Regions from separate parts of the Isoptericola hypogeus genome, predicted to be linked through region 1. Evidence: predicted binding sites of a transcription regulator. Region 1 holds the regulator's gene; the other holds the start of a gene.
The links. Region 1 encodes LexA, which represses DNA repair genes until DNA is damaged. Its sites were predicted from a motif close to TCGAACANNTGTTCGA; they were not measured.

Region 1 (11,424 bases):
GGCACCCCCATGGGGATCCCGTGGAAGCCGACCGTCAGCGAGACGCCGAACCGCTCCACGAGGGCCCGCACCGCCGCGACCGCGCGCTCCCACTGCAGGTCGGGCTCGGAGCCGTGGAGCAGGAGGAAGCCCGTGCCCTCCGGGTCGACCAGGTGGTCGATCGCCATGAAGGGCTCGTCGTACGCGGACCAGCGGTCGGCGTCGAACGTCATCACGGCCCGCTTGGAGCGGTAGTCGAGCAGCTGGTCGACGTCGAAGGTCACGAGCCGCGTCACCTCGAGCTCGGAGACCAGGTGCTCGACGGCGATCTCGCCGGCCGCCCCCGCGTCGACGAACCCGTCGACGGCGTGCAGCAGCACCGGGCCGATCGCCCCCGCCTCGCCGTCGGGCACCAGCCCGACGCGCGCGACCGCGTCCTCGTCGATCTCGTAGATCCCCCGCGGGTCCAGCAACGCCCCGCCCTCCTCGCGTCGATCCTCGCTTCGGCACCGCCCGCCTCGGGACACCGTGCCGGCGGGCGTCTTGCCCGCTACGAGGACAACGGCGCCGGGCGCCGGATCCTTCCCGATGATGCTCAGTGCCGCGGGAGCCGGACGACGGTGACGAAGAAGTCGTCGATCTGCCGCACCACCTGGATGAACCGGTCGAAGTCCACCGGCTTCGTGACGTAGGCGTTCGCGTGCAGCGCGTAGGACCGCAGCACGTCCTCCTCCGCCTCCGAGGTCGTGAGCACGACGACCGGGATGTGCTTGAGCCGTTCGTCGGCCTTGACGGCGGCGAGCACCTCGCGACCGTCCATGCGCGGCAGGTTGAGGTCGAGCAGGATGAGGTCGGGCGTCGGCGCGCCGGCGTGCTCGCCCTCCTGACGCAGGAACTCCATCGCGCTCACGCCGTCGGAGACCACCGAAAGCCGGTTCGCGACCTTGTGCTCCTCGAACGCCTCCCGCGTCATGAGCACGTCGCCCGGGTCGTCCTCCACGAGGAGGACCTCGATCCCCGCCTGCTGGTCCGTCATGCGTGCTCCCGCCTCGTCTCACGTCCGCCGGGCCGGCGGCGCCGCTCCATGCCCTGGGTGACCTGCGAAGATGTGTCTTCCCAGGTCAGCGACGTGGGACGAGACTAGCGGACGACGGCGTCGGTCGCCTCGCCGGACGGTGACGTGGCGGCGGGCAGGGTCCAGCGCACGGTGGTGCCACCGTCGGCTGGCTCCAGCCAGACCCGGCCGCCGTGGTGCTCCACCACCCGCTTGACCAGGGCGAGGCCGATCCCCGTGCCGGAGTAGACCTCCTTGGGGTGCAGGCGCTGGAAGATGACGAAGACGCGCTCGGCGTACTGAGGGTCGATCCCGATCCCGTTGTCGGTGCAGGCCAGCTCCCACGCGTCCCGGGCCGCGCCCGAGCCCCGGACCTCGCTCGACGGGTCGTCGACGGCGCCGGCGGCGCCGCCGTCGGGACGCCGCGCCGAGAGGTGGACCCGGGGGGTGTGCTGCGGGTCGCGGAACTTCAGTGCGTTGCCCACGACGTTGCCCACCAGCATCGTGAGCAGCGCGGGCTCGCCGCGCACGACCGGCAGCGGGTCGTGGGTGACGACCGCCCCGGCTTCGACCACGCGGTCCTCCAGGTCGCGCAGCACCTGGGCGAGCACCCGCTCGAGGTCGACGTCCTGGGACGGCGCACCCGAGCGTCCCACCCGCGAGAAGCTCAGCAGGTCCTGGATCAGCCGCTGCATGCGGCGCGCGCCGTCGACGGCGAACTCGATGTACTGGTCGGCACGCTCGTCGAGGCGGTCGCCGTACCGCTTCTGCAGCAGCTGCGTGAAGGACGCCACCTTGCGCAGCGGCTCCTGCAGGTCGTGGGACGCGACGTACGCGAACTGCTCGAGGTCCCGGTTGGAGCGCGCGAGCTCGGTGTTGGACCGCGCGAGCTCGCGGGCCTGCGCGGCCAGCTGGGCGTGGGCGCGCTCCGTCTCGGCGTGGGACTCGCGCACCTCGGCGACCTGCTGCACCAGCTCGCGTCGCATGTGCTCGACGTCGGCGGCAAGCGCGGCCACCTCGCCGGCCACCGGCCCGGCGGGCCCGCGGCCCGGCTCGTCCGGCACCTCGACCCGGATCTCGTGCTCGTGCGCGCCCTTGCTCGCCTCGCGTACCGACGCCGCCAGGCGGGCCAGCGGGCCGGCGACGCGCCGCTGCATGGTGCGCAAGAGAACCCAGCCGAGGACCACCACCAGCAGCACGAGGACTAGAACCACCACCAGCAGGGTCTGGTTCCAGGCCCGCGCCGCCTCGATGGCGCCGTCGGCCGCGCCGTCGTGCAGGAGGACGAGCGAGCGCCAGGCGGCCACGAACGCGACGCCCAGGGCGAGCAGGAGCACGGCACCGACGACCAGGAGCAGACGTCGGACGACGTCGCGCAGGGGGCGCGCCCGGCTCACGCCGTGACCTCTCGGCCAGAGCGCTGCGGTGCCTCGCTCCGGCACACCTCGTTCCTCGGCGTACCTCCGCGGGGGCTCCTCGCCCTCATGCCCTGCACCTTTCGCACCTTTCGCATGAGTGCTGCGGTGCCTCGCTCCGGCACACCTCGTTCCTCGGCGTACCTCCGCGGGGGCTCCTCGCCCTCATGCCCTGCACCTTTCGCATGAGTGCTGCGGTGCCTCGCTCCGGCACACCTCGTTCCTCGGCGTACCTCCGCGGGGGCTCCTCGCCCTCATGCCCTGGCCCACTCGGCGGAGTCGGCGAGCGTCGACGAGCGTTCGCCCAGGATGGCGTTGTCCCTCCCCGTCCACCCGACGACGAGGACCGCGGCGTCGTCCGTGAGCGGCCCGCCGTGCAGCGACCGCACCCGGCGCAGCACCCGTTCGACCACGCCGACGATGCCGTGCCGTGCGACGTCCTCGCTGACGAGCGCGTGCAGGCCGGACTGCCCCAGCCGCGGCACCCGCTGGCGCAGCGGCCCCCTGCGGCCGGGCTCGTCGAACCGCAGCGACGCGAGGCCGGCCGCGTCGCGGCTCAGCCCGTCGGCGTCGTCGCTCGCGCCGGGCCCCGTGCCGAGCTCGACGGCGGCCTCCGCCGCGCCGACCTCCGCCTCGACGAGCCCGTCGGTGTAGAGCATGAGCGCGAACGGGCCGTCGAGCCGCACCCTGTCCGGCTCCCAGCCGCCATCCACCGGCACGCCGAGTGCTCGGCCGCGGCTCGTGGGCGGGAGAGCGTCGCAGCGCACGTCGCCGACGGGGCCGGTGATCAGCAGCGGCGGCAGGTGCCCGGCGAGGTACACGTCGACCTCCGCGCGGTCGGGCGACACCACGACCTGGCACAGGGTCACGAAGACCTCCGGGCGAGCCCGTTCGGTCAGCAGCACCCGCTCGAGGTGCCCGAGGACGTGCTCGGGCGCGGTGCCCGTGAGCACGAGCGTGCGCCACGCCGTGCGCAGGGTCGCGCCGAGGGCGGCCTCGTCCGGCCCGTGGCCGGCGACGTCGCCCACCACGGACAACACGCTGCCGTCGGGACGCTCGACCGTGTCGAAGAAGTCCCCGCCGAGCAGCCCGCCGCCGCCGGGCAGGTAGCCGACCATGACGGACACCTTCGCGTCGGCCACGAGAGGGGTGGGCAGCAGGGCACGCTCGAGCCGCGCGGTCTCCTCGGCGCGGACCTCGCTGCGATACAGCGCGCGCTGCTGGGCGGCAGAGCGACGGCGCTGCATCGCGTAGCGCAGGGACCGGCCGAGCAGGCCGGCCTCCGTCTCGCCCTTGACGAGGTAGTCGTCGGCTCCCGCGGCCACCGCCGCGAGCCCCTGGTCGACGCCGGCGTGACCCGTGAGGACCACGAGCGCCGGCAGGTCGCGCGCCCGCTCGGCGACCGCGCGCAGCCGCTCGACCGCCGTGAGGCCGACGGCGTCCGGCAGGCCCAGGTCGAGCAACACGCAGTCCACCGAGGCGGCGGCGCCCGGTCGCGCCAGCGCGTCGACCGCCTCGGCGACGGTGCGGGCCCGGCGCAGCTCCACCCCGATGCCGGCATCCTCGAGCAGCTCCGTGACGATCAGGGCGTCGGCGTCGTCGTCCTCGACGAGCAGCACGACCCCCGCCGATTCCTCGGCCACGTCCCCGACCGGGTCCGCGGACCCGGTGTGCAGGACGTCGCCGCTGCTCATGGGCCAGATCCTAGCCCTCCGGCGGGTCCGGCGGTCGAGCCCGGCACCCGGCGCGTCGCCGGGGAGCGACGCCACGGGGACCGTACGTCTGCAATGATGGTCGGCCGCACCGGCGCCGCGGACATCGCGGCACCAGGCACCATCAGGACGCGGGAGGATGCGTGGCGGGCAGGCAGGACGAGCTGGCGCGCGAGCAGGCGGTCGTCGACCGTCTCTACGACCGGTTGGACGAGCTGCGGGCGGCCACCCGCGACCGCCTCGCCGGGGTCCGACGGTCGGGATCCGTCGGGACGCCGCAGAACCGCAGCGAGCGCGACGCGTTCGCGACGCTGTACGAGGACCGGGTCGCCCAGCTCGACGCCGTGGAGGACCGGCTGGTCTTCGGTCGGCTCGACCTCGCCGACGAGGTCACCCGGTACGTGGGCCGGATCGGCATCGCCGACGACGCGCACCGTTCCCTCCTCACGGACTGGCGCGCCCCCGCGGCCACGGCCTTCTACCGCGCGACCGCGCTCCACCCGGGCGACGTGCGCCGGCGGCGGCACCTGGTGACGTCCCGGCGCACGGTCACGGGCCTCGAGGACGAGGTGCTGGACCTCGACGCCCTGGCGGACGCGGACGGCGAGGGTGACCAGGGCGGCGGCGACGGCGTGCTCGCCGCGTCGTCGCTGTCGGGCGAGGGCGCGCTGCTCGCCTCGCTCGCCAGCCGCCGCACCGGCCGGATGACGGACATCGTCGCGACCATCCAGTCCGAGCAGGACCGCGTCATCCGCGCGGAGCTCGCGGGTGCGCTGGTCGTCCAGGGCGGACCGGGCACGGGCAAGACGGCCGTGGCCCTGCACCGCGCCGCCTACCTGCTGTACGCGCACCGCCGGCTGCTGGAGCGCAGCGGCGTGCTCCTGGTCGGGCCGAGCCGGGCGTTCCTGCGCTACATCGACCAGGTGCTCCCCTCGCTCGGCGAGACGGGCGTCGTGGCGACGACGATCGGCGAGCTCGTCCCCGGCGTCCGTGCCACCGCGGTCGACCGCGGAGTGGTCGCCGAGATCAAGGGGCGCCTGCTGTGGCGCTCCGCGATCCGGAGCGCCGTGCGGGCCCGCGAGCGCGTGCCCGCTGCCGACCACCCGGTGCGCGTCGAGGGGCACGACTACGTGATCCGCCGGCGCGACGTGCGCGACGCGATCGCCCGGGCCCGGCGCACCCACAAGCCGCACAACGAGGCCCGCGCGACGTTCGTCCGCGAGATGCTCGCCCGGCTGGTGGACCAGTACCGCGCCGACGTCGACGCGGAGCTCAGCCCCGAGGACGTCGCGCTCGTCACCGAGGACCTCCGCTCGCACCGCGAGATCCGGGTGGCGCTCAACCTGGCCTGGTTCCCGATCACCCCCCAGCGGCTGGTCGCCGACCTCTTCGCGAAGCCGCACCGGCTGGCCGAGGCCGCACCCGAGCTCGGCCCGGCCGACCGGGCGGCGCTGCGGCGCGAGTCCGGCGCGCCGTGGACGGAGTCGGACGTGCCGCTCCTCGACGAGGCCGCGGAGCTGCTCGGGGAGGACGACTCGCTCGCCCGGGCGGAGGCGCACGCCCTCGAGGCCGAACGCGCGGCCGAGCTCGAGTACGCCCGGTCCGTGCTGGAGTCGTCGGGCGCGGGCGGCGGGCTCGTCGACGCCGAGACGCTCGCGTCGCGCTTCGCCGCGACCGGTCCCCGCCTGACGACGGCGGAGCGCGCGGCGACCGACCGGACCTGGACCTACGGGCACGTGGTGGTCGACGAGGCGCAGGAGCTCTCCCCGATGGCGTGGCGTGCCCTGGTGCGCCGGGTGCCGACCCGCTCGATGACGATCGTCGGCGACGTCGCGCAAACGTCGTCGGCCGCGGGCGCCCGGTCGTGGTCCCATGCGCTCGACCCTGTGCTGCGCGGCTCCTGGCGGCTCGAGGAGCTGACGGTGAGCTACCGCACGCCGGCCGCCGTCGCGGACGCCGCCCAGCGGATGGCCCTCGCCGCCGGCCTCCCGACCTCGCCGCTGACGGCGGCACGGCAGGTGGACGGCTCGCTCGAGCTCGCGCACGTCGCCCCGTCCGGGCCGGAGCGCCCGGACCTCGTGCGCCAGGTCGTGGACCAGGTGTCGATGCTCGCGGGCGAGTTCGTCGGCGCCGACGGTGCCGGGCGGGTGGCGGTCGTCGCCGCGGCCGGCCAGGTGGCGGCGCTGCGTGCCGCCGTGGAGTCGGTGCTCCCCGACGCGCTCGGGCGCGAGGAAGGGTCCCGCCTGCTCGGCCAGCGCCCGGACGACGCGCAGGTCGTCGTGCTGGACCCCCGACAGGCCAAGGGCCTGGAGTTCGACGCCGTCGTCCTGGTCGAGCCGGCCGACGTCGCCGAGGGGGACGGCGGGGCCTCCGACCTGTACGTCGCCATGACCCGCCCGACCCAGCGGCTCGTCGTCGTGCACTCCCGCCCGCTCCCGGCCGGGATCCTCGAGCCGGTCGCGGCGTGAGACGGGTTTGTCCCTCGCGGGTGGACGGCGCACCATAGGCACGTGCTGCGCGCCCTCCTTCTCGAGAACGTCCATCCCGTCGCCGCCCGGAATCTCCGCGACGCGGGGATCGAGGTCGTCACGCGCCCCGGGGCGCTCGACGAGGCCGAGCTGATCGAGTCTCTCGCGGACTTCCAGATCCTCGGCATCCGGTCCAAGACCCAGGTCACCCGCAGGGTGATCGAGAGCCTCCCCGGGCTGCTGGCCGTCGGCACGTTCAGCATCGGCACGAACCAGATCGACCTGGCCGCGGCAGCAGCGCACGGCGTCGCCGTGTTCAACGCCCCCTACTCCAACACGCGGTCGGTGGTGGAGCTCGCGCTCGCCGAGATCATCGCGCTCACCCGTCGACTCTCCGTGCGGGACAAGGCCCTGCACGACGGCGTGTGGGACAAGACCGCGGACGGCGCGCACGAGGTGCGGGGCCGCACGCTCGGCATCATCGGCTACGGCAACATCGGGTCGCAGCTGTCCGTCCTGGCCGAGAACCTCGGCATGCGGGTCGTCTTCTTCGACGCCGCCGAGAAGCTGGCCCTGGGCAACGCGCACCGTGTCGAGACGCTGGACGAGCTGCTCGAGGTCGCCGACGCCGTCACGATCCACGTCGACGGGCGCCCGGGCAACGCCGGGCTGTTCGGAGCGGACCTGTTCGCACGGATGAAGCCCGGCGCCATCTTCCTCAACCTCTCGCGGGGCTTCGTCGTCGACGTCACGGCGCTGCGGGAGCACATCCTGTCGGGGCACCTCTCGGGCGCCGCGGTGGATGTCTTCCCGACCGAGCCGAAGAAGCGTGGCGACGAGTTCGTCTCGGAGCTGCGGGGACTGCCGAACGTCATCCTCACGCCGCACGTCGGGGGCTCGACCGAGGAGGCGCAGGAGGCGATCGGCGAGTTCGTCTCGAAGAAGGTGCGCGACTACGTGGCCACCGGCTCGACCACCCTGTCGGTCAACCTGCCGAACCTGCAGCTCGAGCACACCGGTGTCGGCCGCATCATGCTGCTGCACCGCAACACTCCGGGCGTGCTCGCCGCCGTCAACCAGGTGTTCGCCGACCACGGCGCCAACATCGACGCGCAGATGCTCGCCACCCGCGGGGACCTCGGCTACGTGGTGACCGACATCTCCGACGTCACGCAGCGCGGGGCGTCGGCGAAGCTCCAGGCGATGGCCTCGACGGTCCGGCTGCGCATCCGCGACGCCTTCGAGCGGCCGGAGTTCCCGCCGGGGCCCGCCGCCGGCTGAGCACGGCCCACCCCGCACGCGACGAGGGGCGCCCCGGTACCGGGGCGCCCCTCGCGACGTCTTCACGGCCGCCGCGAACGACGGCCGGCGCTCAGCCCGACTTGCGCCGGAACATCTTCTGCACGGGTCCGCTCGTCTCCGAGCCGTGCACCGCGCCCGTGTTCCCGTCGGATCCTGCCGACGGGTGTCGCGCGGCGTTCTTCTTCTCGAGCGCCTCGCGGAACCGTGCCTTCGTGTCCTCGCTGGGCGCCGTCTCCCGGCCCTCCGCGGAGCTTGCGCCCTCGTGTCCTTGCGCCGTCATTGCGACCACCTCGTCCGTCTCGTCGGGGTGTGCGTGCTGACGTCCGCACGCCCGCCGCACCCTGGTGGCGTCCAGCATGGTGCACCCCGGCGGGCGGCGCCACAGGATTTCACCCTCGGCCACGTCTCACCGTCGCGTCGGCGCTGGCGTGTCCCGGACCTCTCCGCCCTGGTCACGCACCTCGCGGGCACCGGCCTCGTCGGGACCTCCCGCGCCGTCGCCCTCGCCCGCCCCTGCGGCGCGCGCCTCGCGCTCGACCCGCTCGGCCCGCAGCGACGTGATGGCACTCTCGAAGTCCTCCAGCGACTCGAAGTCCTGATAGACGCTCGCGAACCGGAGGTACGCCACCTCGTCGAGCTCGCGCAGCGGACCGAGGATCGCCAGGCCCACCTCGTACGCGTCGATCTCGGGGCTGCCGGTCCCCCGGAGCGTCTCCTCCACCTTCTGTGCGAGCAGGGCAAGGTCGTCGGCGCTCACCGGGCGACCCTGACAGGCCTTCCGCACGCCGGAGACGATCTTGTCCCGGCTGAAGGGCTCGGTCGCACCGGACCGCTTGACGACCGAGAGGCTCGCCGTCTCGATCGTGGTGAAGCGCCGCTGGCACGACGGGCACTGTCGACGACGGCGGATGGTGGTGCCGTCGTCGGACGTCCGGGAGTCGACGACGCGCGAGTCCGCGTGTCTGCAGAACGGGCAGTGCATCGGGTACTCCTGGGCTCGGTGCCGGACCGGCGCCCGGCTGCCGACAACGTAGGCGGCGACCCGCGCCCTGCGCAACACGCCGCCCTGCGGCGGGGCCCCGAGCGGACCTTCCCGACGTCTCACTCCTGCGGCAGCAGCACCACCTGCCCCACCTGGAGGTCTGCCGACTCGAGCTCGTTCAGCTCCTGGAGGTCCACCACGACGTCGCGCACGTCCTCGTCGGTGCTCGCGAGACCCCGCGCGTACTCCCACAGCGACTCTCCCGGCGCCACGGTGTGCAGCCGGACCTCCAGGGGGCCGCCAGGCGTGCCGGCGACGGCGCGCTGACCGACGAGCCCGGCCGCAGCGGCGACCAGGACGGCGACGAGGACGACCACGGCTCGCCCGCGCCGGGTGAGCCGGAGGCCGCCGAGGCCGAGGGGCCCGGGGGCGGAGACGGTGCTGGCCATGATGGTGGTCCTCTCGTCGCGTCGGTGCGGCCATCGCCCGTCGGGCGGCCACGCCGTGTCGAAGGTTCCTGTGTCGAGCCGTCGGCGTCGATCCGTCCGAGTCGATTCGTCGATGTCGAACACCCGTTCGTCGAACGCCTGTACCAAGGTGTAGCACAGGAGTGCGACACGGTCGAGCGTTTGTCGAACAGATGTTTGATGCGCGGGGCGATCTGACCTAGAGTGGTTCCAGCGCGATGGAAGGTTTGTCGGATTTCAGGGCCCGTCGGGGCGGGCCGCGACGTCGGAGGACGGGAGAACGTCATGACGAGCGGACGGGACGAGGCGGCCGGGGCGACGGGCCCCGCCCTGGCCTCGGTGAGCGAGCTCGCGCCGGGCGCCGATCGCCTGACGCCGCGCCAGCGGCGGGTGCTGGAGACCATCCGCGTCTCCGTGGACACCCGCGGGTATCCGCCGACGATGCGCGAGATCGGCGAGGCCGTCGGGCTCGCGAGCCCGTCGTCGGTCAAGCACCAGCTCACCACGCTCGAGCGCAAGGGCTACCTGCGTCGCGACCCGAACCGGCCGCGTGCCATCGAGGTCGTCGACCCGGATGCGCCGGGCACGGGCGCCGGACCGGCGGACTACGGCGGCGCGTCCTCCCTCACGAAGGGTGCACCGGGGCTCCCGGCCGACGGAGAGGCGCCGCCTCCCCTGTACGTGCCGCTCGTGGGCCGCATCGCCGCGGGCGGACCGATCCTGGCCGAGCAGGTCGTGGAGGACGTGTTTCCCCTCCCCCGGCAGGTGGTCGGCGACGGCGAGCTCTTCCTGCTGAAGGTGGCCGGCGACTCGATGATCGACGCCGCGATCTGCGACGGGGACTGGGTGGTCGTGCGCCGCCAGCCGGTCGCGGAGAACGGCGAGGTCGTGGCCGCGATGATCGACGGCGAGGCGACGGTGAAGACCTTCAAGCAGGCGGACGGGCACGTCTGGCTGCTGCCCCAGAACAGCGCGTACAGCCCGATCGAGGGCGACGCGGCCCAGGTGCTCGGTCGCGTCGTGGCGGTGCTGCGCAGCCTCTGACGGCGCGCGGGGCCGTGCGGGCCGCCTCAGATGCCGAGGCGGGCCTGCACCTCGCGCATGCTCCGGGCCGACGCGCGCAGGCCTGCGACCTCGTCGTCCGACAACGGCGTGTCGATGGTCTCCGCGACGCCCCGACGGTCGACGAGCGAGGGCACGGACAGGCAGACGTCGCTGATCCCGTAGAACCCGTCGAGCCGTGACGACACGGACATCACGCGGTGCTCGTCGTTGAGGATCGCCTCGATGATGCGCGTCGCGGCCAGGCCCACCGCGTAGTTCGTCGCACCCTTGCCCGCGATCACGCGGTAGGCCGAGGTCACGACGTCGCTCGCGATGCGCTCCCGAGCCGCGGCGTCCAGCGGCTCGTGCCCCCGGAACGGACGCCAGTCGAGCAGCGGCACGCCGGCGATGGTGGCCGAGCTCCAGAGCACGATCTCCGAGTCGCCGTGCTCCCCCGCGATGTTGGCGTGCACGTTGCCGACCGCGACCCCGCAGTGCCGCGCGACGGAGTCCCGCAGCCGCGAGGAGTCGAGCACGGTGCCGCTGCCGAGCACGCGCTCGTGGGGCAGGCCGCTGACCTGCTGTGCGGCATACGTGACCACGTCGACGGGGTTCGTCACCATGAGGAACACGGCGTCCGGGGCGACCTCGACCAGGCCCGGCAGGATCTTGCGGGTCAGCGCGACCGTCGCCTCCGCGAGGTCGAGGCGGGACTGCCCGGGCTCCTGCTTCGCCCCGGCCGTGACGGCGACGACGTCCGCCCCACGGCAGACCTCCACGTCGTCGGAGCCCTCGATCTCCGCCTGGGGGATGAACATCCCGCCGTGCCGAAGGTCGAGCACCTCGGCCTCGACCTTGGCGCGGTTGACGTCCATGAGGGCCACCGTCCGGGCGGCGCCGCGGGCGAGCGCCGCGTACGCGAGCGTCGCGCCGACGGCGCCCGCCCCGACGATCGCGAGCTTCGTCGTGGTGCGGGCACCACGCGCGTCGCGACCGGATCC
Region 2 (11,424 bases), on a different contig from region 1:
GGCCGGTGCGCACCGCGTTCATCCGGGCCCCGTGGATCGAGAGCGCGGGGCCGGAGGTCGAGGTGCTGGCCCGCATCCCCGACCGCTGGGCGGACGGGGCGGCGGTCGGCGACGCCGCCGGTAAGATCGTCGCAGCACGTGCCGGACGACTGCTCGCCACCGCGTTCCACCCGGAGATCACCGGGGAGTCGCGGGTGCACACCCTGTTCGTCCGGATGGTCGAGGAAAGCAATCGCGAAGGAGCCAGGTAGGTCATGTCCGGTCACTCCAAGTGGGCCACGACCAAGCACAAGAAGGCGGCGATCGACGCCAAGCGTGGCAAGCTCTTCGCGAAGCTGATCAAGAACATCGAGGTCGCCGCGCGAGTCGGCGGGGGCGACCCCGCGGGCAACCCCACGCTGTTCGACGCCATCCAGAAGGCGAAGAAGTCGTCGGTCCCCAACGACAACATCGACCGCGCCCTCAAGCGCGGCTCCGGCGAGGGCGCCGACGCCGTCGACTACCAGACGATCATGTACGAGGGCTACGGCGCGAACGGCGTCGCGGTCCTGGTCGAGTGCCTCACCGACAACAAGAACCGCGCCGCCTCCGAGGTGCGTCTGGCGTTCTCCCGCAACGGCGGCAACCTCGCCGACCCGGGTTCGGTGTCGTACCTGTTCTCCCGCAAGGGGCTCGTCGTGGTGCCCAAGGCCGACGGCGTGACCGAGGACGACGTGATGCTCGCCGCCCTCGACGCCGGTGCGGAGGACGTGAGCGACGAGGGCGAGGTCATCGAGGTCCTGAGCGAGGCCACCGACCTGGTCGCCGTGCGCACGGCCATCCAGGAGGCCGGCATCGAGTACGACTCCGCCGACTCCGTGTGGCACCCGTCCATGGAGGTCGAGGTGGACGTCGAGGGCGCGCGCAAGATCCTGCGCCTCATCGACGCGCTCGAGGACAGCGACGACGTGCAGAACGTCTACGCGAACTTCGACGCCTCCGACGAGGTCATGGCGGCGCTGGACGACTGAGCCGTAGCGCAGTGAAGGGTGGGGGCTGAGGGGACGAGGCACCCGCCCGCAACGGAGTGCAGGCTCGGGCGGACCACGAGAATCAACGAGGAGTGACCCTCCTCCGACCCGCGCAACGAGCGTGCTCGCACGACCCTCAGACGGTGGTTCGAGGATCGAGCAAGCACGCTCGTTGCCGCCTCCGGGGAGTCGGGGGATCTCCGTGAGAAGGTGACGACGTGCGTGTGCTGGGGGTGGACCCGGGTCTGACCCGGTGCGGCGTCGGCGTCGTCGACTCGATGCCGGGCCGGCGCGCCCGGCTCGTCGACGTGGGCGTGGTGGGCAGCGACCCCGCCCACAGCGTCGACCTGCGGCTGCTGGAGATCGCCGACGCGCTGGAGACGTGGCTCGACCGGCACGTGCCCGACGTCGTCGCCGTCGAGCGGGTCTTCGCCCAGCACAACCTCGGGACGGTGATGGGGACCGCGCAGGTCGCCGGGCTCGCGATGGTGGCCGCGGCCCGCCGCGGCGTCCCGGTGGCGATGCACACGCCGAGCGAGGTCAAGGCCGCCGTGACCGGGTCCGGTCGGGCCGGCAAGGAGCAGGTGCAGCGCATGATCGCGCGCATCCTCGGCCTCGACGACCTGCCGCGGCCGGCTGACGCAGCCGACGCCCTCGCCCTGGCGGTCACCCACCTGTGGCGGCCCACCGGCGCGGTGCAGGGCGGCGAGCGGCACGAGCTGACCCCGGCCCAGCGTGCCTGGGCCGAGGCCGAGCAGTCGGCGCGCAGGGCGACGCACCGCGGCGCCCCGTCGCGGGCGGCCCGCCGCTGACGGCCACGTCGCACGGCGTCGCCGGGGACGCCGGGCCGGGTGCCCCCTGGGTCGACGACCCGCCCGGTGTCGCGGGCCGGAGTGTCGGCAGCGGTTGTTACAGTGACGCCTCGTACGGGTGTTCGACGAATCCCGAAGGTGTTCGACGGAAAGGACCAGCGGTGATCGCCTCCCTGACCGGCACGGTCGCGCACGTGACCCTGGAGCGGGCCGTGCTGGACGTCGGCGGGGTGGGCTACCTCGTGCACGCCACCCCCGGCACCCTGGCGGCGCTGCGGGTGGGGGAGCGCGCCCTGCTGCACACCACGCTCGTGGTGCGCGAGGACTCGATGACCGTCTACGGGTTCGCCGACGCCGACGAGCGCGAGGTCTTCGAGACCGCGCAGTCGGTGTCGGGCGTCGGGCCGCGGATCGCGCTGGCGATGCTCGCGGTGCTGACCCCGGACTCGCTGCGCCGCGCCGTCGACTCCGACGACACCGCCGCGCTGCGCCGGGTGCCGGGCGTCGGCCCCAAGAGCGCGCAGCGCCTCGTGCTGGAGCTGTCGGGCAAGCTCGGGGCGCCGTCGGGCGCGGCAGGCGGCGCGTCGTCGTCCACTCCCGCCGCGCCGGCCGACGCCGACGGGCGCGGCCAGGTGGTCGAGGCGCTCGTCGGCCTGGGCTGGGCGCCCAAGGTCGCGCAGGACGCCGTGGACCGCGTGCTCGCCGAGGCGGCGGGCGACGGGCCGGGCGACTCCGACCCGGGCGGCCGCGACGGGGGCACGGTCGACGTCGCGGCGACGCTCCGGGCCGCGCTGCGCACGCTGGGGGGCCGCCGTGGTTGACCCGTCGGACCCGGGGCAGGCGCCGGAGTACGGGGGCGAGCGACTCGTGACCGCGGGTGCCGACGAGATCGAGCGGGCCGCCGAGGCCGCGCTGCGGCCCAAGAGGCTCGACGAGTTCGTGGGGCAGCAGGTCGTGCGCGACCAGCTCTCCCTCGTGCTGCAGGCCGCGCTCGCCCGGGACGCCGCGCCCGACCACGTGCTGCTCTCGGGCCCGCCCGGCCTCGGCAAGACGACGCTGGCCATGATCATCTCGGCCGAGCTCGGCACGTCGCTGCGGGTCACCAGCGGCCCCGCGATCCAGCACGCGGGCGACCTCGCCGCGGTGCTCTCCTCGCTCGAGGAGGGCGAGGTGCTCTTCATCGACGAGATCCACCGCCTCGCGCGGCCCGCCGAGGAGCTGCTGTACGTGGCGATGGAGGACTTCCGGGTCGACGTCGTCGTCGGCAAGGGGGCGGGTGCCAGCGCCATCCCGCTCGCGCTGCCGCCCTTCACGGTGGTCGGCGCGACCACGCGATCCGGCCTGCTCCCGGCGCCGCTGCGCGACCGGTTCGGCTTCACGGGGCACCTCGACTTCTACGACGCGTCCGAGCTGGAGCGCGTGATCCTGCGCTCCGCCGGGCTGCTCGGCGTCCAGATCGAGCACGGCGCGGCGCACGAGATCGCCGGGCGCTCGCGCGGCACGCCCCGCATCGCCAACCGGCTGCTGCGCCGCGTGCGCGACTGGGCCCAGGTGCGGGGTGACGGCGTGCTCGACCTGCGTGCCGCGCGCGCCGCCCTCGAGGTGTACGAGGTCGACCCGATCGGCCTCGACCGTCTCGACCGCGCCGTCCTGGGCGCGCTGTGCCGGCGCTTCGCGGGCGGGCCGGTCGGGCTGAGCACCCTAGCCATGACGGTCGGCGAGGAGCCCGAGACCGTCGAGACGGTGGCCGAGCCCTATCTCGTCCGGGAGGGGCTGGTCGCCCGCACGCCGCGCGGCCGCGTGGCGACGTCGGCGGCGTGGCAGCACCTCGGGATCGAGCCGCCGCCGGGGGCGTGGGGCGCACCGGCGACGGGGTCCCTCTTCGACCCCGCTCCGAGCGCGGGGCCGGGGATGGGCCCGAGCGGGGAGCCCAGCACCTAGACTGAGGTGGTCCCGGCCACAGGAGGGCGGGGCCGGAACTCGGCGGGCGAGACGCTCGTTGGGCCCGTACGCACACGACCTGTGCCTGGTGCGCCGACCGGCGTGCCCCGAAGCCCGGCTGTCGACCGACGACAGGCGGGCAGCGACAGACAAGGACGCTCCGTGGATCCGACACTTCTCATCCTCTTCGTGGTGCTCGCCGGCCTCATGTTCTTCATGAGCTCGCGGTCCCGCAAGCAGCAGCGCAAGCAGCAGGAGTTCCGCTCGGAGCTCGCGCCGGGTCAGGAGGTCATGACGGGCTCGGGGCTGTTCGGGACGGTCGTGGAGATCGACGAGGCGACCGACACGGTGACCGTCGAGTCCACCCCCGGCACCCGGACCCGTTGGCTCCGCGCGGCGATCGCCAAGCGCGTCGACACCCCGGTCGAGGAGACCCCCGAGGAGGCCGTCGCGGCCGACGGCGAGACCGACGTCACAGCTGCGCCCGCCGGGACCGGTACGATCACCCCCGGCGACGATCACGTCGACGTCCCTGACGATCTGTCCAGCCTGGACACCGCCCAGCGGGAGTACCGCGAGCAGCAGCGTCGTCAGGACGGCGAGACCGACTCCAAGCAGTAGTTCGACAGCGGTACGCGAGGGCGGGCATCGTCCGCCCGCCTGACACCGCGCCGGTCGGGGTGACCCGGCCGGCGCCCTCACGCGTCGGCCCAGCGCCGTCGCGCACACGGGAAGAGACTGAAGTTGGCTGACTCACGCACGAAGCGGTCGCGTCCGGTACGCACCCTCGTGGTCTTCACGATCCTGACGATCGTCGTTCCGTTCCTGGTGCTCGGCGCGGGGGTGTTCTTCGACCCGAAGTCGGCGGACAACCCCGACGGCGCGAGCTTCGCCCCAGGGCTGGCCCTGGACCTCCAGGGCGGCACGCAGATCGTCCTGACACCGACGTCCACCGACGGGTCGGAGGTCACGGACGAGACGGTCTCGGAGTCGATCAACGTCATCCGGCAGCGCATCGACTCCTCGGGCGTCACCGAGGCCGAGATCACCAGCCAGGGGTCGAACCAGATCGTCGTCGGCATCCCCGGCGAGGTCGACCAGGCCACGATCGACCTGGTCTCGCAGCCCGCGCAGATGCGCTTCCGGCCCGTGCTGACGTACGCCATGGGCACGCCGACCCCCGAGCCCAGCGCCTCGCCGAGCGCCCCCGCCGAGGAGGGCGCGGCCGAGGAGGGTGCGGCCGACGAGGGCGCGCCTGACGAGGGCGCGGCCGACGAGACGGACACCAGCCCCAACGGCAAGGGCGCGGGTTCGGCGGTCCCGGCCCCGGCGGCGAACGACCCGACCCCGGCCGCGACGGCGACGGCCACGGAGGGCGCCACCGACGACCCGTCGCCGGCGGCGACCGAGGAGCCCGCCGAGGGCGGCGACGCCGCGGCGACCGACCCCAGCGACCTCGCGCAGATCACGCCCGAGGTCCAGGCCGAGTTCGACGCGCTGGACTGCACCGACCCGGCGAACCTCACCGGCGGCGGCGGCGACGACCCGAACGCGGTGCTCGTCACCTGCGCCGAGGACGGCACGCTGAAGTACGTCCTCGGGCCGATGGAGATCGACGGCACGCACATCTCGTCGGCCAGCTCCGGCCTGATGGCCGGCCCCAACGGCACGGTCACCAACGAGTGGGGCGTCACCCTCGACTTCGACGACGAGGGCGCCGCGGAGTTCCGCGAGACCACCGAGCGGCTCATCACCCTCGAGCCGCCGCGCGACCAGTTCGCGATCGTGCTCGACGGCCTCGTCGTCTCCGCCCCGCAGGTGGAGAACCCGATCACCAACGGCCAGGCCCAGATCTCGGGCAGCTTCACGCGGGAGTCGGCCGCGACGCTGGCGAACCAGCTGAGCTTCGGTGCCCTGCCGATCGCGTTCGAGGTGGAGAGCCAGGAGCAGATCTCCGCGACCCTCGGCTCCGAGCAGCTGCGCAACGGCCTGATCGCCGGCCTCATCGGCCTCGCGCTGGTGGTCGTGTACTCGCTCTTCCAGTACCGCATGCTCGGCCTGCTGACCGTCGGCTCGCTGGTCGTCGCGGGCACGATCACCTACCTCGCGATCGCGATCCTGTCCTGGACGATGGGCTACAAGCTCTCCCTGGCCGGCGTCGCGGGCCTCATCGTCGCGATCGGCTTCACCGCGGACTCGTTCATCGTCTACTTCGAACGCATCCGCGACGAGGTGCGCGACGGCCGCACGTTGTCCTACGCGGTCGAGCGCGGGTGGACCCGTGCCCGCCGCACGGTGCTGGCGGCCAAGTCCGTCACCTTCATCTCCGCGATCATCCTGTACTTCCTCGCCGTGGGCGGGGTCCAGGGCTTCGCGTTCACCACCGGTCTGACCACGATCATCGACGTCATGGTCGTGTTCTGGTTCACCCACCCGATGATGGAGGTGCTCACGCGGATGCCGTTCTTCCGCGACGGGCACAAGTGGTCCGGGCTCTCGCCCGACCGGCTGCGCATCGGCAGCGGCCCGCGCTACGCGGGAGCAGGCCGGGTGCGGATGCCCGAGCCCGCGACCGTCGGCGCGCCCGCGCCGTCGGGCGCCGCACCGGCCGGAGCCGGGGCCGCGACCGGGGAGGTGTCGACGACGGCGGACGAGCCCGTGGGCGTCACCGCGTCGGTCGGCGCGGCATCGTCCGCAGCCGCGACCGACACCTCGGGTCGACGCCTGACCATCGCCGAGCGCCGGGCGGCGGAGCGCAAGGCGGCCTCTGCCGCCGGCGAGCCCGCCGGTGACCCCGATCCCGACGGGCGCGCACCCGACGATCCCGCGGCCGCCGAGCCTGCCACGGCCGACGAGAACGAGGAGAACCGGTGATGGCCGGCATCAACTTCGCCCAGTGGGGCAACGACCTGTACACCGGCCGCCGTTCGTACCCGATCGTGCAGCGCCGCAAGCGCTGGTTCACGATCGTCGGGGTGCTCGCGATCGCGTCGATCCTCATCCTGGCGACGCGGGGCCTCACGCTCGGCATCGACTTCCGCGGTGGCTCCGAGTTCACGGTCGCCGGCACCTCGACGACCGACCAGCAGCCCGCGGTGGACGCCGTGCACGACGTGCTGCCGGACGACGAGCCGCGCGTCGCGGTCATCGGCGGCGACTCGGTCCGCGTCCAGACGGAGCAGGTCGACGACGCGCAGGAGGCGGAGCTCGTCACGGGTCTCGCCGACGCCTACGGCGTGGAGGAGTCCGCGATCACGACGTCGTTCGTCGGCCCCACCTGGGGTGCCGGCGTCTCGATGCGCGCCCTGTGGGGCACCGTCGTGTTCGTCGTGGCGGCCGCCCTGTTCATGGCCGTCTACTTCCGGGCGTGGCGGATGTCGGTCGCCGCGATCGTCGCGATGCTCGGCGACCTGCTGATCTCTGCGGGGGTCTACTCCCTCATCGGCTGGGAGGTCACCCCGTCGACGGTCATCGGCTTCCTGACGATCCTCGGCTTCTCCCTGTACGACAAGATGGTCGTCTTCGACAAGGTGCGCGAGAACACCGCCGACGTCTTCACGCAGACCCGCAACACCTATGAGGAGCGGGCGAACCTGGCGGTCAACCAGACGCTCGTGCGGTCGATCAACACCTCCGTGGTCGCCCTGCTGCCGGTCGCGAGCATCCTCTTCGTCGGCGCGTTCCTCCTCGGCGCGGGCACGCTGCGCGACCTGTCGCTCTCCCTGTTCGTCGGTATCGCCGTCGGCGCGGCGTCGTCGATCTTCCTCGCGACCCCGCTCGACGTCGCACTGCGCACCCGGGAGCCGAAGATCGCCGCGCACACGCGGTCGGTGCTCGAGGGCCGCGAGCAGCTCGCGGCGGAGGGCGGGCACGACGCCGAGCTCGCCGCGGCGTCGACCGGCTCCACGCAGCTCATCCCCGGCCGGCACCAGGGCCACGGAGCCCAGCCGCGCCGCCGCCGCGGGAACTGACGCCGGCGTGGGCTGGGACATCGAGCCGCAGCACCCGGCGCCGGCGGCGCCGGGTGCGGGCACGCCGCCCACCGGTCCTGGTACACCGGCGGACGACATCACGCTGGACGCGCTCGCCCGGCTGGGCGAGGGGCGGGCCGCGGAGATCCGCGCGCTGATCCGCGACGTGCCGGACTACCCGCACCCGCCGGTCGTGTTCCGGGACATCACGCCGCTGCTCGCGGACGGCCCTGCGCTGGCGGACGTCATCGAGGCGTTCGCCGGCCTGCACCTGCCGGGCGGCGGTCCCGTCCTGGACGGCGAGGTCGACGTCGTGGCCGGCATGGAGGCGCGCGGGTTCCTGCTCGGCGCGCCCCTGGCCACCCGCCTCGGCGTCGGGTTCCTCCCACTGCGCAAGGCGGGCAAGCTGCCGCCTCCCGTCGACCGGGTCGACTACGACCTCGAATACGGGTCGGCCGCCATCGAGCTGCGCACGGGAACACTCGAGCCCGGGTCGCGTGTTCTCCTCATCGACGACGTGCTGGCGACGGGCGGCACCGCCCGGGCCGCGGCCCAGCTCGTGGAGCGCGCGGGCGGCCGGGTGGTCGCGCTGGCGTTCCTGCTCGAACTCGTAGGCCTCGGCGGGCGCGACATGCTGACGGGACGCACGGTCGAGACCCTGCTGCGCGTAGGGTCGTAGACTTGCCGTTCCGGACGTCCAGCACCCCACGGTGGCGGAGGGAGGCGCAGATGAGCGACGAGACGAAGGTCGCGCGCGCCTCGAGCCCGGAGAGCCCCGCCCAGCAGACCCCGTCGTCCGGCGGCCGGCCCGGCGGGTCCGGCCTGTGGGTGCGCAACCGGCTGGTGCGGCTCGGCGTCCGCGGCGCCCCCGCGACGACGCCCGCCCTGGAGCCGGTGCTCCAGGCGGTCCGGACCAACCATCCGAAGTCCGACCTGTCGGTGCTGGAGCGCGCCTACGCCACGGCCGAGCGCTGTCACCGCGGCCAGGAGCGCAAGTCCGGTGACCCGTACATCACGCACCCCGTGGCCGTCGCCACGATCCTCGCCGAGCTCGGCTTCGACGGGGCGACGCTGGCGGCCGCACTGCTGCACGACACGGTGGAGGACACCGAGTACGGGCTGGAGGAGCTCACCCGGGAGTACGGCGAGGAGATCGCCATGCTCGTCGACGGCGTCACCAAGCTCGACAAGGTGACGTACGGGGACGCCGCGCAGGCCGAGACGGTCCGCAAGATGGTCGTCGCGATGGCCAAGGACATCCGGGTGCTGGTCATCAAGCTCGCCGACCGGCTGCACAACGCCCGCACCTGGAAGTACGTCTCTGGGTCGTCGGCGCAGCGCAAGGCGCGCGAGACGCTGGAGATCTACGCCCCGCTGGCGCACCGCCTGGGCATGAACGCCATCAAGTGGGAGCTGGAGGACCTGTCCTTCCAGACCCTGTACCCCAAGGTCTACGACGAGATCGTGCACCTGGTGGCCGAGCGGGCGCCGGCGCGCGAGGAGTACCTGTCGGTCGTGCGCGAGCAGATCACCGCGGACCTGCGCAGCGCGAAGATCCGGGCCACGGTCACGGGCCGGCCCAAGCACTACTACTCGATCTACCAGAAGATGATCGTCCGCGGGCACGACTTCGCGGAGATCTACGACCTGGTGGGCACGCGGGTCCTCGTGGACACGGTGCGGGACTGCTACGCGGTGCTCGGCGCGCTGCACGCGCGCTGGAACCCGGTCCCGGGCCGGTTCAAGGACTACATCGCGATGCCGAAGTTCAACATGTACCAGTCGCTGCACACGACGGTCGTGGGGCCGGGCGGCAAGCCGGTCGAGATCCAGATCCGCACCCACGACATGCACCGTCGCGCGGAGTACGGCGTCGCGGCCCACTGGAAGTACAAGGAGATGGCGCGCGCCGGCAAGGCAGGGCCGTCCGACGACCCGCGCCAGAACGACATGGCGTGGCTGCGCCAGCTCGTCGACTGGCAGCGCGAGACCGCCGACCCGAGCGAGTTCCTCGACTCGCTGCGGTACGAGATCGGCGGCGCGGAGGTCTACGTCTTCACGCCCAAGGGCGAGGTCATGGCCCTGCCCGCCGACGCGACGCCGGTCGACTTCGCGTACTCGGTGCACACCGAGGTGGGGCACCGCACCATGGGCGCGCGCGTGAACGGCCGGCTCGTGCCGCTGGACTCGCCGCTGCAGAACGGCGACACGGTCGACATCCTCACGTCGAAGGCGGAGTCGGCCGGCCCCTCGCGGGACTGGCTGGCCTTCGTCAAGTCACCGCGCGCCCGCAACAAGATCCGCCAGTGGTTCACCAAGGAGCGCCGCGAGGAGGCGATCGAGCAGGGCAAGGACGCCATCACCAAGGCGATGCGCAAGCAGCACCTGCCGATCCAGCGACTGCTGAGCCACGAGGCGCTGGTCGGGCTGGCGAACGACATGCGGTACGCCGACGTGTCCGCGCTGTACGCCGCGGTGGGCGAGGGGCACACGTCGGCCCAGCACGTCGTCGAGATGCTGGTGAAGTCGCTCGGCGGGGCGGAGGGCACCGAGGAGGACGCGGCCGAGGTCGCCGCCCCGGGCCGCCCGTCCCGGCGCAGCCGCACCGGCGACCCGGGCGTCGTGGTCAAGGGTGTCGACGACATCTGGGTGAAGCTGGCCAAGTGCTGCACGCCGGTGCCCGGGGACCGGATCGTGGGCTTCGTGACGCGCGGCGCGGGCGTGAGCGTGCATCGCGCCGACTGCGCGAACGCCGAGCAGCTGCGCCACGCGCAGCCCGAGCGGATCGTCGACGTGAGCTGGACGACGGGCGCGAACACGATGTTCCTCGTGCAGATCCAGGTGGAGGCGCTCGACCGGTCGCGGCTGCTGTCGGACGTGACGCGGGTCCTGTCCGACTACCACGTCAACATCCTCTCGGCCACGGTCGCCACGACGACGGACCGGATCGCGATGTCGAAGTTCGTCTTCGAGATGGCGGAGCCTGCGCACCTGGCGCAGGTGCTGACCGCCGTGCGCAAGGTGGACGGTGTCTTCGACGTCTACCGGATCACGGGGACGAAGGCCGCCGAGGTGCCCGCGGTGCCGACCGCCTGAGCGTCCCGGCGCCGACGCCTGGTCCCGCCAGGCCGAGCTCCTCGAGCAGGCCGGGCCCGGCGGCCGGCGGAATCGGTTCGAGCCCGTCCGCCCGGAACCCGCTCAACAGGTAGCCGACGAGGCGCCGCGAGGCGCGTCGCGCACCCTCGGGTGCCGCCGCGACGATCCCGCTGTTGGCCATGACCACGAGGGCGAGGTCGTCGAGGGTGAAGTCCGGCCGGAGGCTCCCCGCGGCCTGGGCCCGGCGGACGAGGTCGCCGAGGACGGCGAAGACCTGGTCGCGCTCCTGCGCCAGGTGGGGGGACTGCGGCAGCGCGGCCAGGAAGGCCGCGCCGAAGCCGCGGTCGACGGACTGCATCTCGCACACCTTACCGACGGCCGTGGCGAAGCCCTGCCACGGGTCCGGGTCGGCCGCCGCCCGGCGCACGGCCGCCGTGCAGGCGGCGAACTCCTCGGCGAAGGCCTGCTCGACCAGGGCCTCGCGGGTCGGGAACCTCCGGTAGAGCGTCGCGACGCCGACCCCGGCGTGCCGTGCGACGGTCGCGACGGGCACGTCGACGCCTCGTGCTGCGAACAGGCGTCGGGCGGCCTCGA

Region 2: a site for LexA is predicted at 1,933-1,948, ahead of ruvA (Holliday junction branch migration protein RuvA). Genes of this name have one in related genera too.

Annotation. Positions count from the first base shown of each region.
Region 1 covers NZ_BAAAPM010000006.1:14,042-25,465, reverse strand. Annotated here, with positions in the region: gene ABD254_RS15325 (PAC2 family protein) at 1-452, opposite strand, end outside; gene ABD254_RS15320 (response regulator) at 575-1,015, opposite strand; gene ABD254_RS15315 (sensor histidine kinase) at 1,120-2,430, opposite strand; gene ABD254_RS15310 (PP2C family protein-serine/threonine phosphatase) at 2,703-4,142, opposite strand; gene ABD254_RS15305 (HelD family protein) at 4,304-6,628, shown strand; gene serA (phosphoglycerate dehydrogenase) at 6,671-7,909, shown strand; gene ABD254_RS15295 (DUF5302 domain-containing protein) at 8,001-8,210, opposite strand; gene nrdR (transcriptional regulator NrdR) at 8,337-8,912, opposite strand; gene ABD254_RS15285 (LysM peptidoglycan-binding domain-containing protein) at 9,032-9,361, opposite strand; gene lexA (transcriptional repressor LexA) at 9,665-10,423, shown strand; gene ABD254_RS15275 (L-lactate dehydrogenase) at 10,450-11,424, opposite strand, start outside.
Region 2 covers NZ_BAAAPM010000008.1:423,369-434,792, reverse strand. Annotated here, with positions in the region: gene pdxT (pyridoxal 5'-phosphate synthase glutaminase subunit PdxT) at 1-251, shown strand, start outside; gene ABD254_RS17690 (YebC/PmpR family DNA-binding transcriptional regulator) at 255-1,010, shown strand; gene ruvC (crossover junction endodeoxyribonuclease RuvC) at 1,229-1,822, shown strand; gene ruvA (Holliday junction branch migration protein RuvA) at 1,984-2,643, shown strand; gene ruvB (Holliday junction branch migration DNA helicase RuvB) at 2,636-3,763, shown strand; gene yajC (preprotein translocase subunit YajC) at 3,926-4,384, shown strand; gene secD (protein translocase subunit SecD) at 4,508-6,637, shown strand; gene secF (protein translocase subunit SecF) at 6,637-7,734, shown strand; gene ABD254_RS17655 (adenine phosphoribosyltransferase) at 7,832-8,413, shown strand; gene ABD254_RS17650 (RelA/SpoT family protein) at 8,464-10,830, shown strand; gene ABD254_RS17645 (TetR/AcrR family transcriptional regulator) at 10,784-11,424, opposite strand, start outside.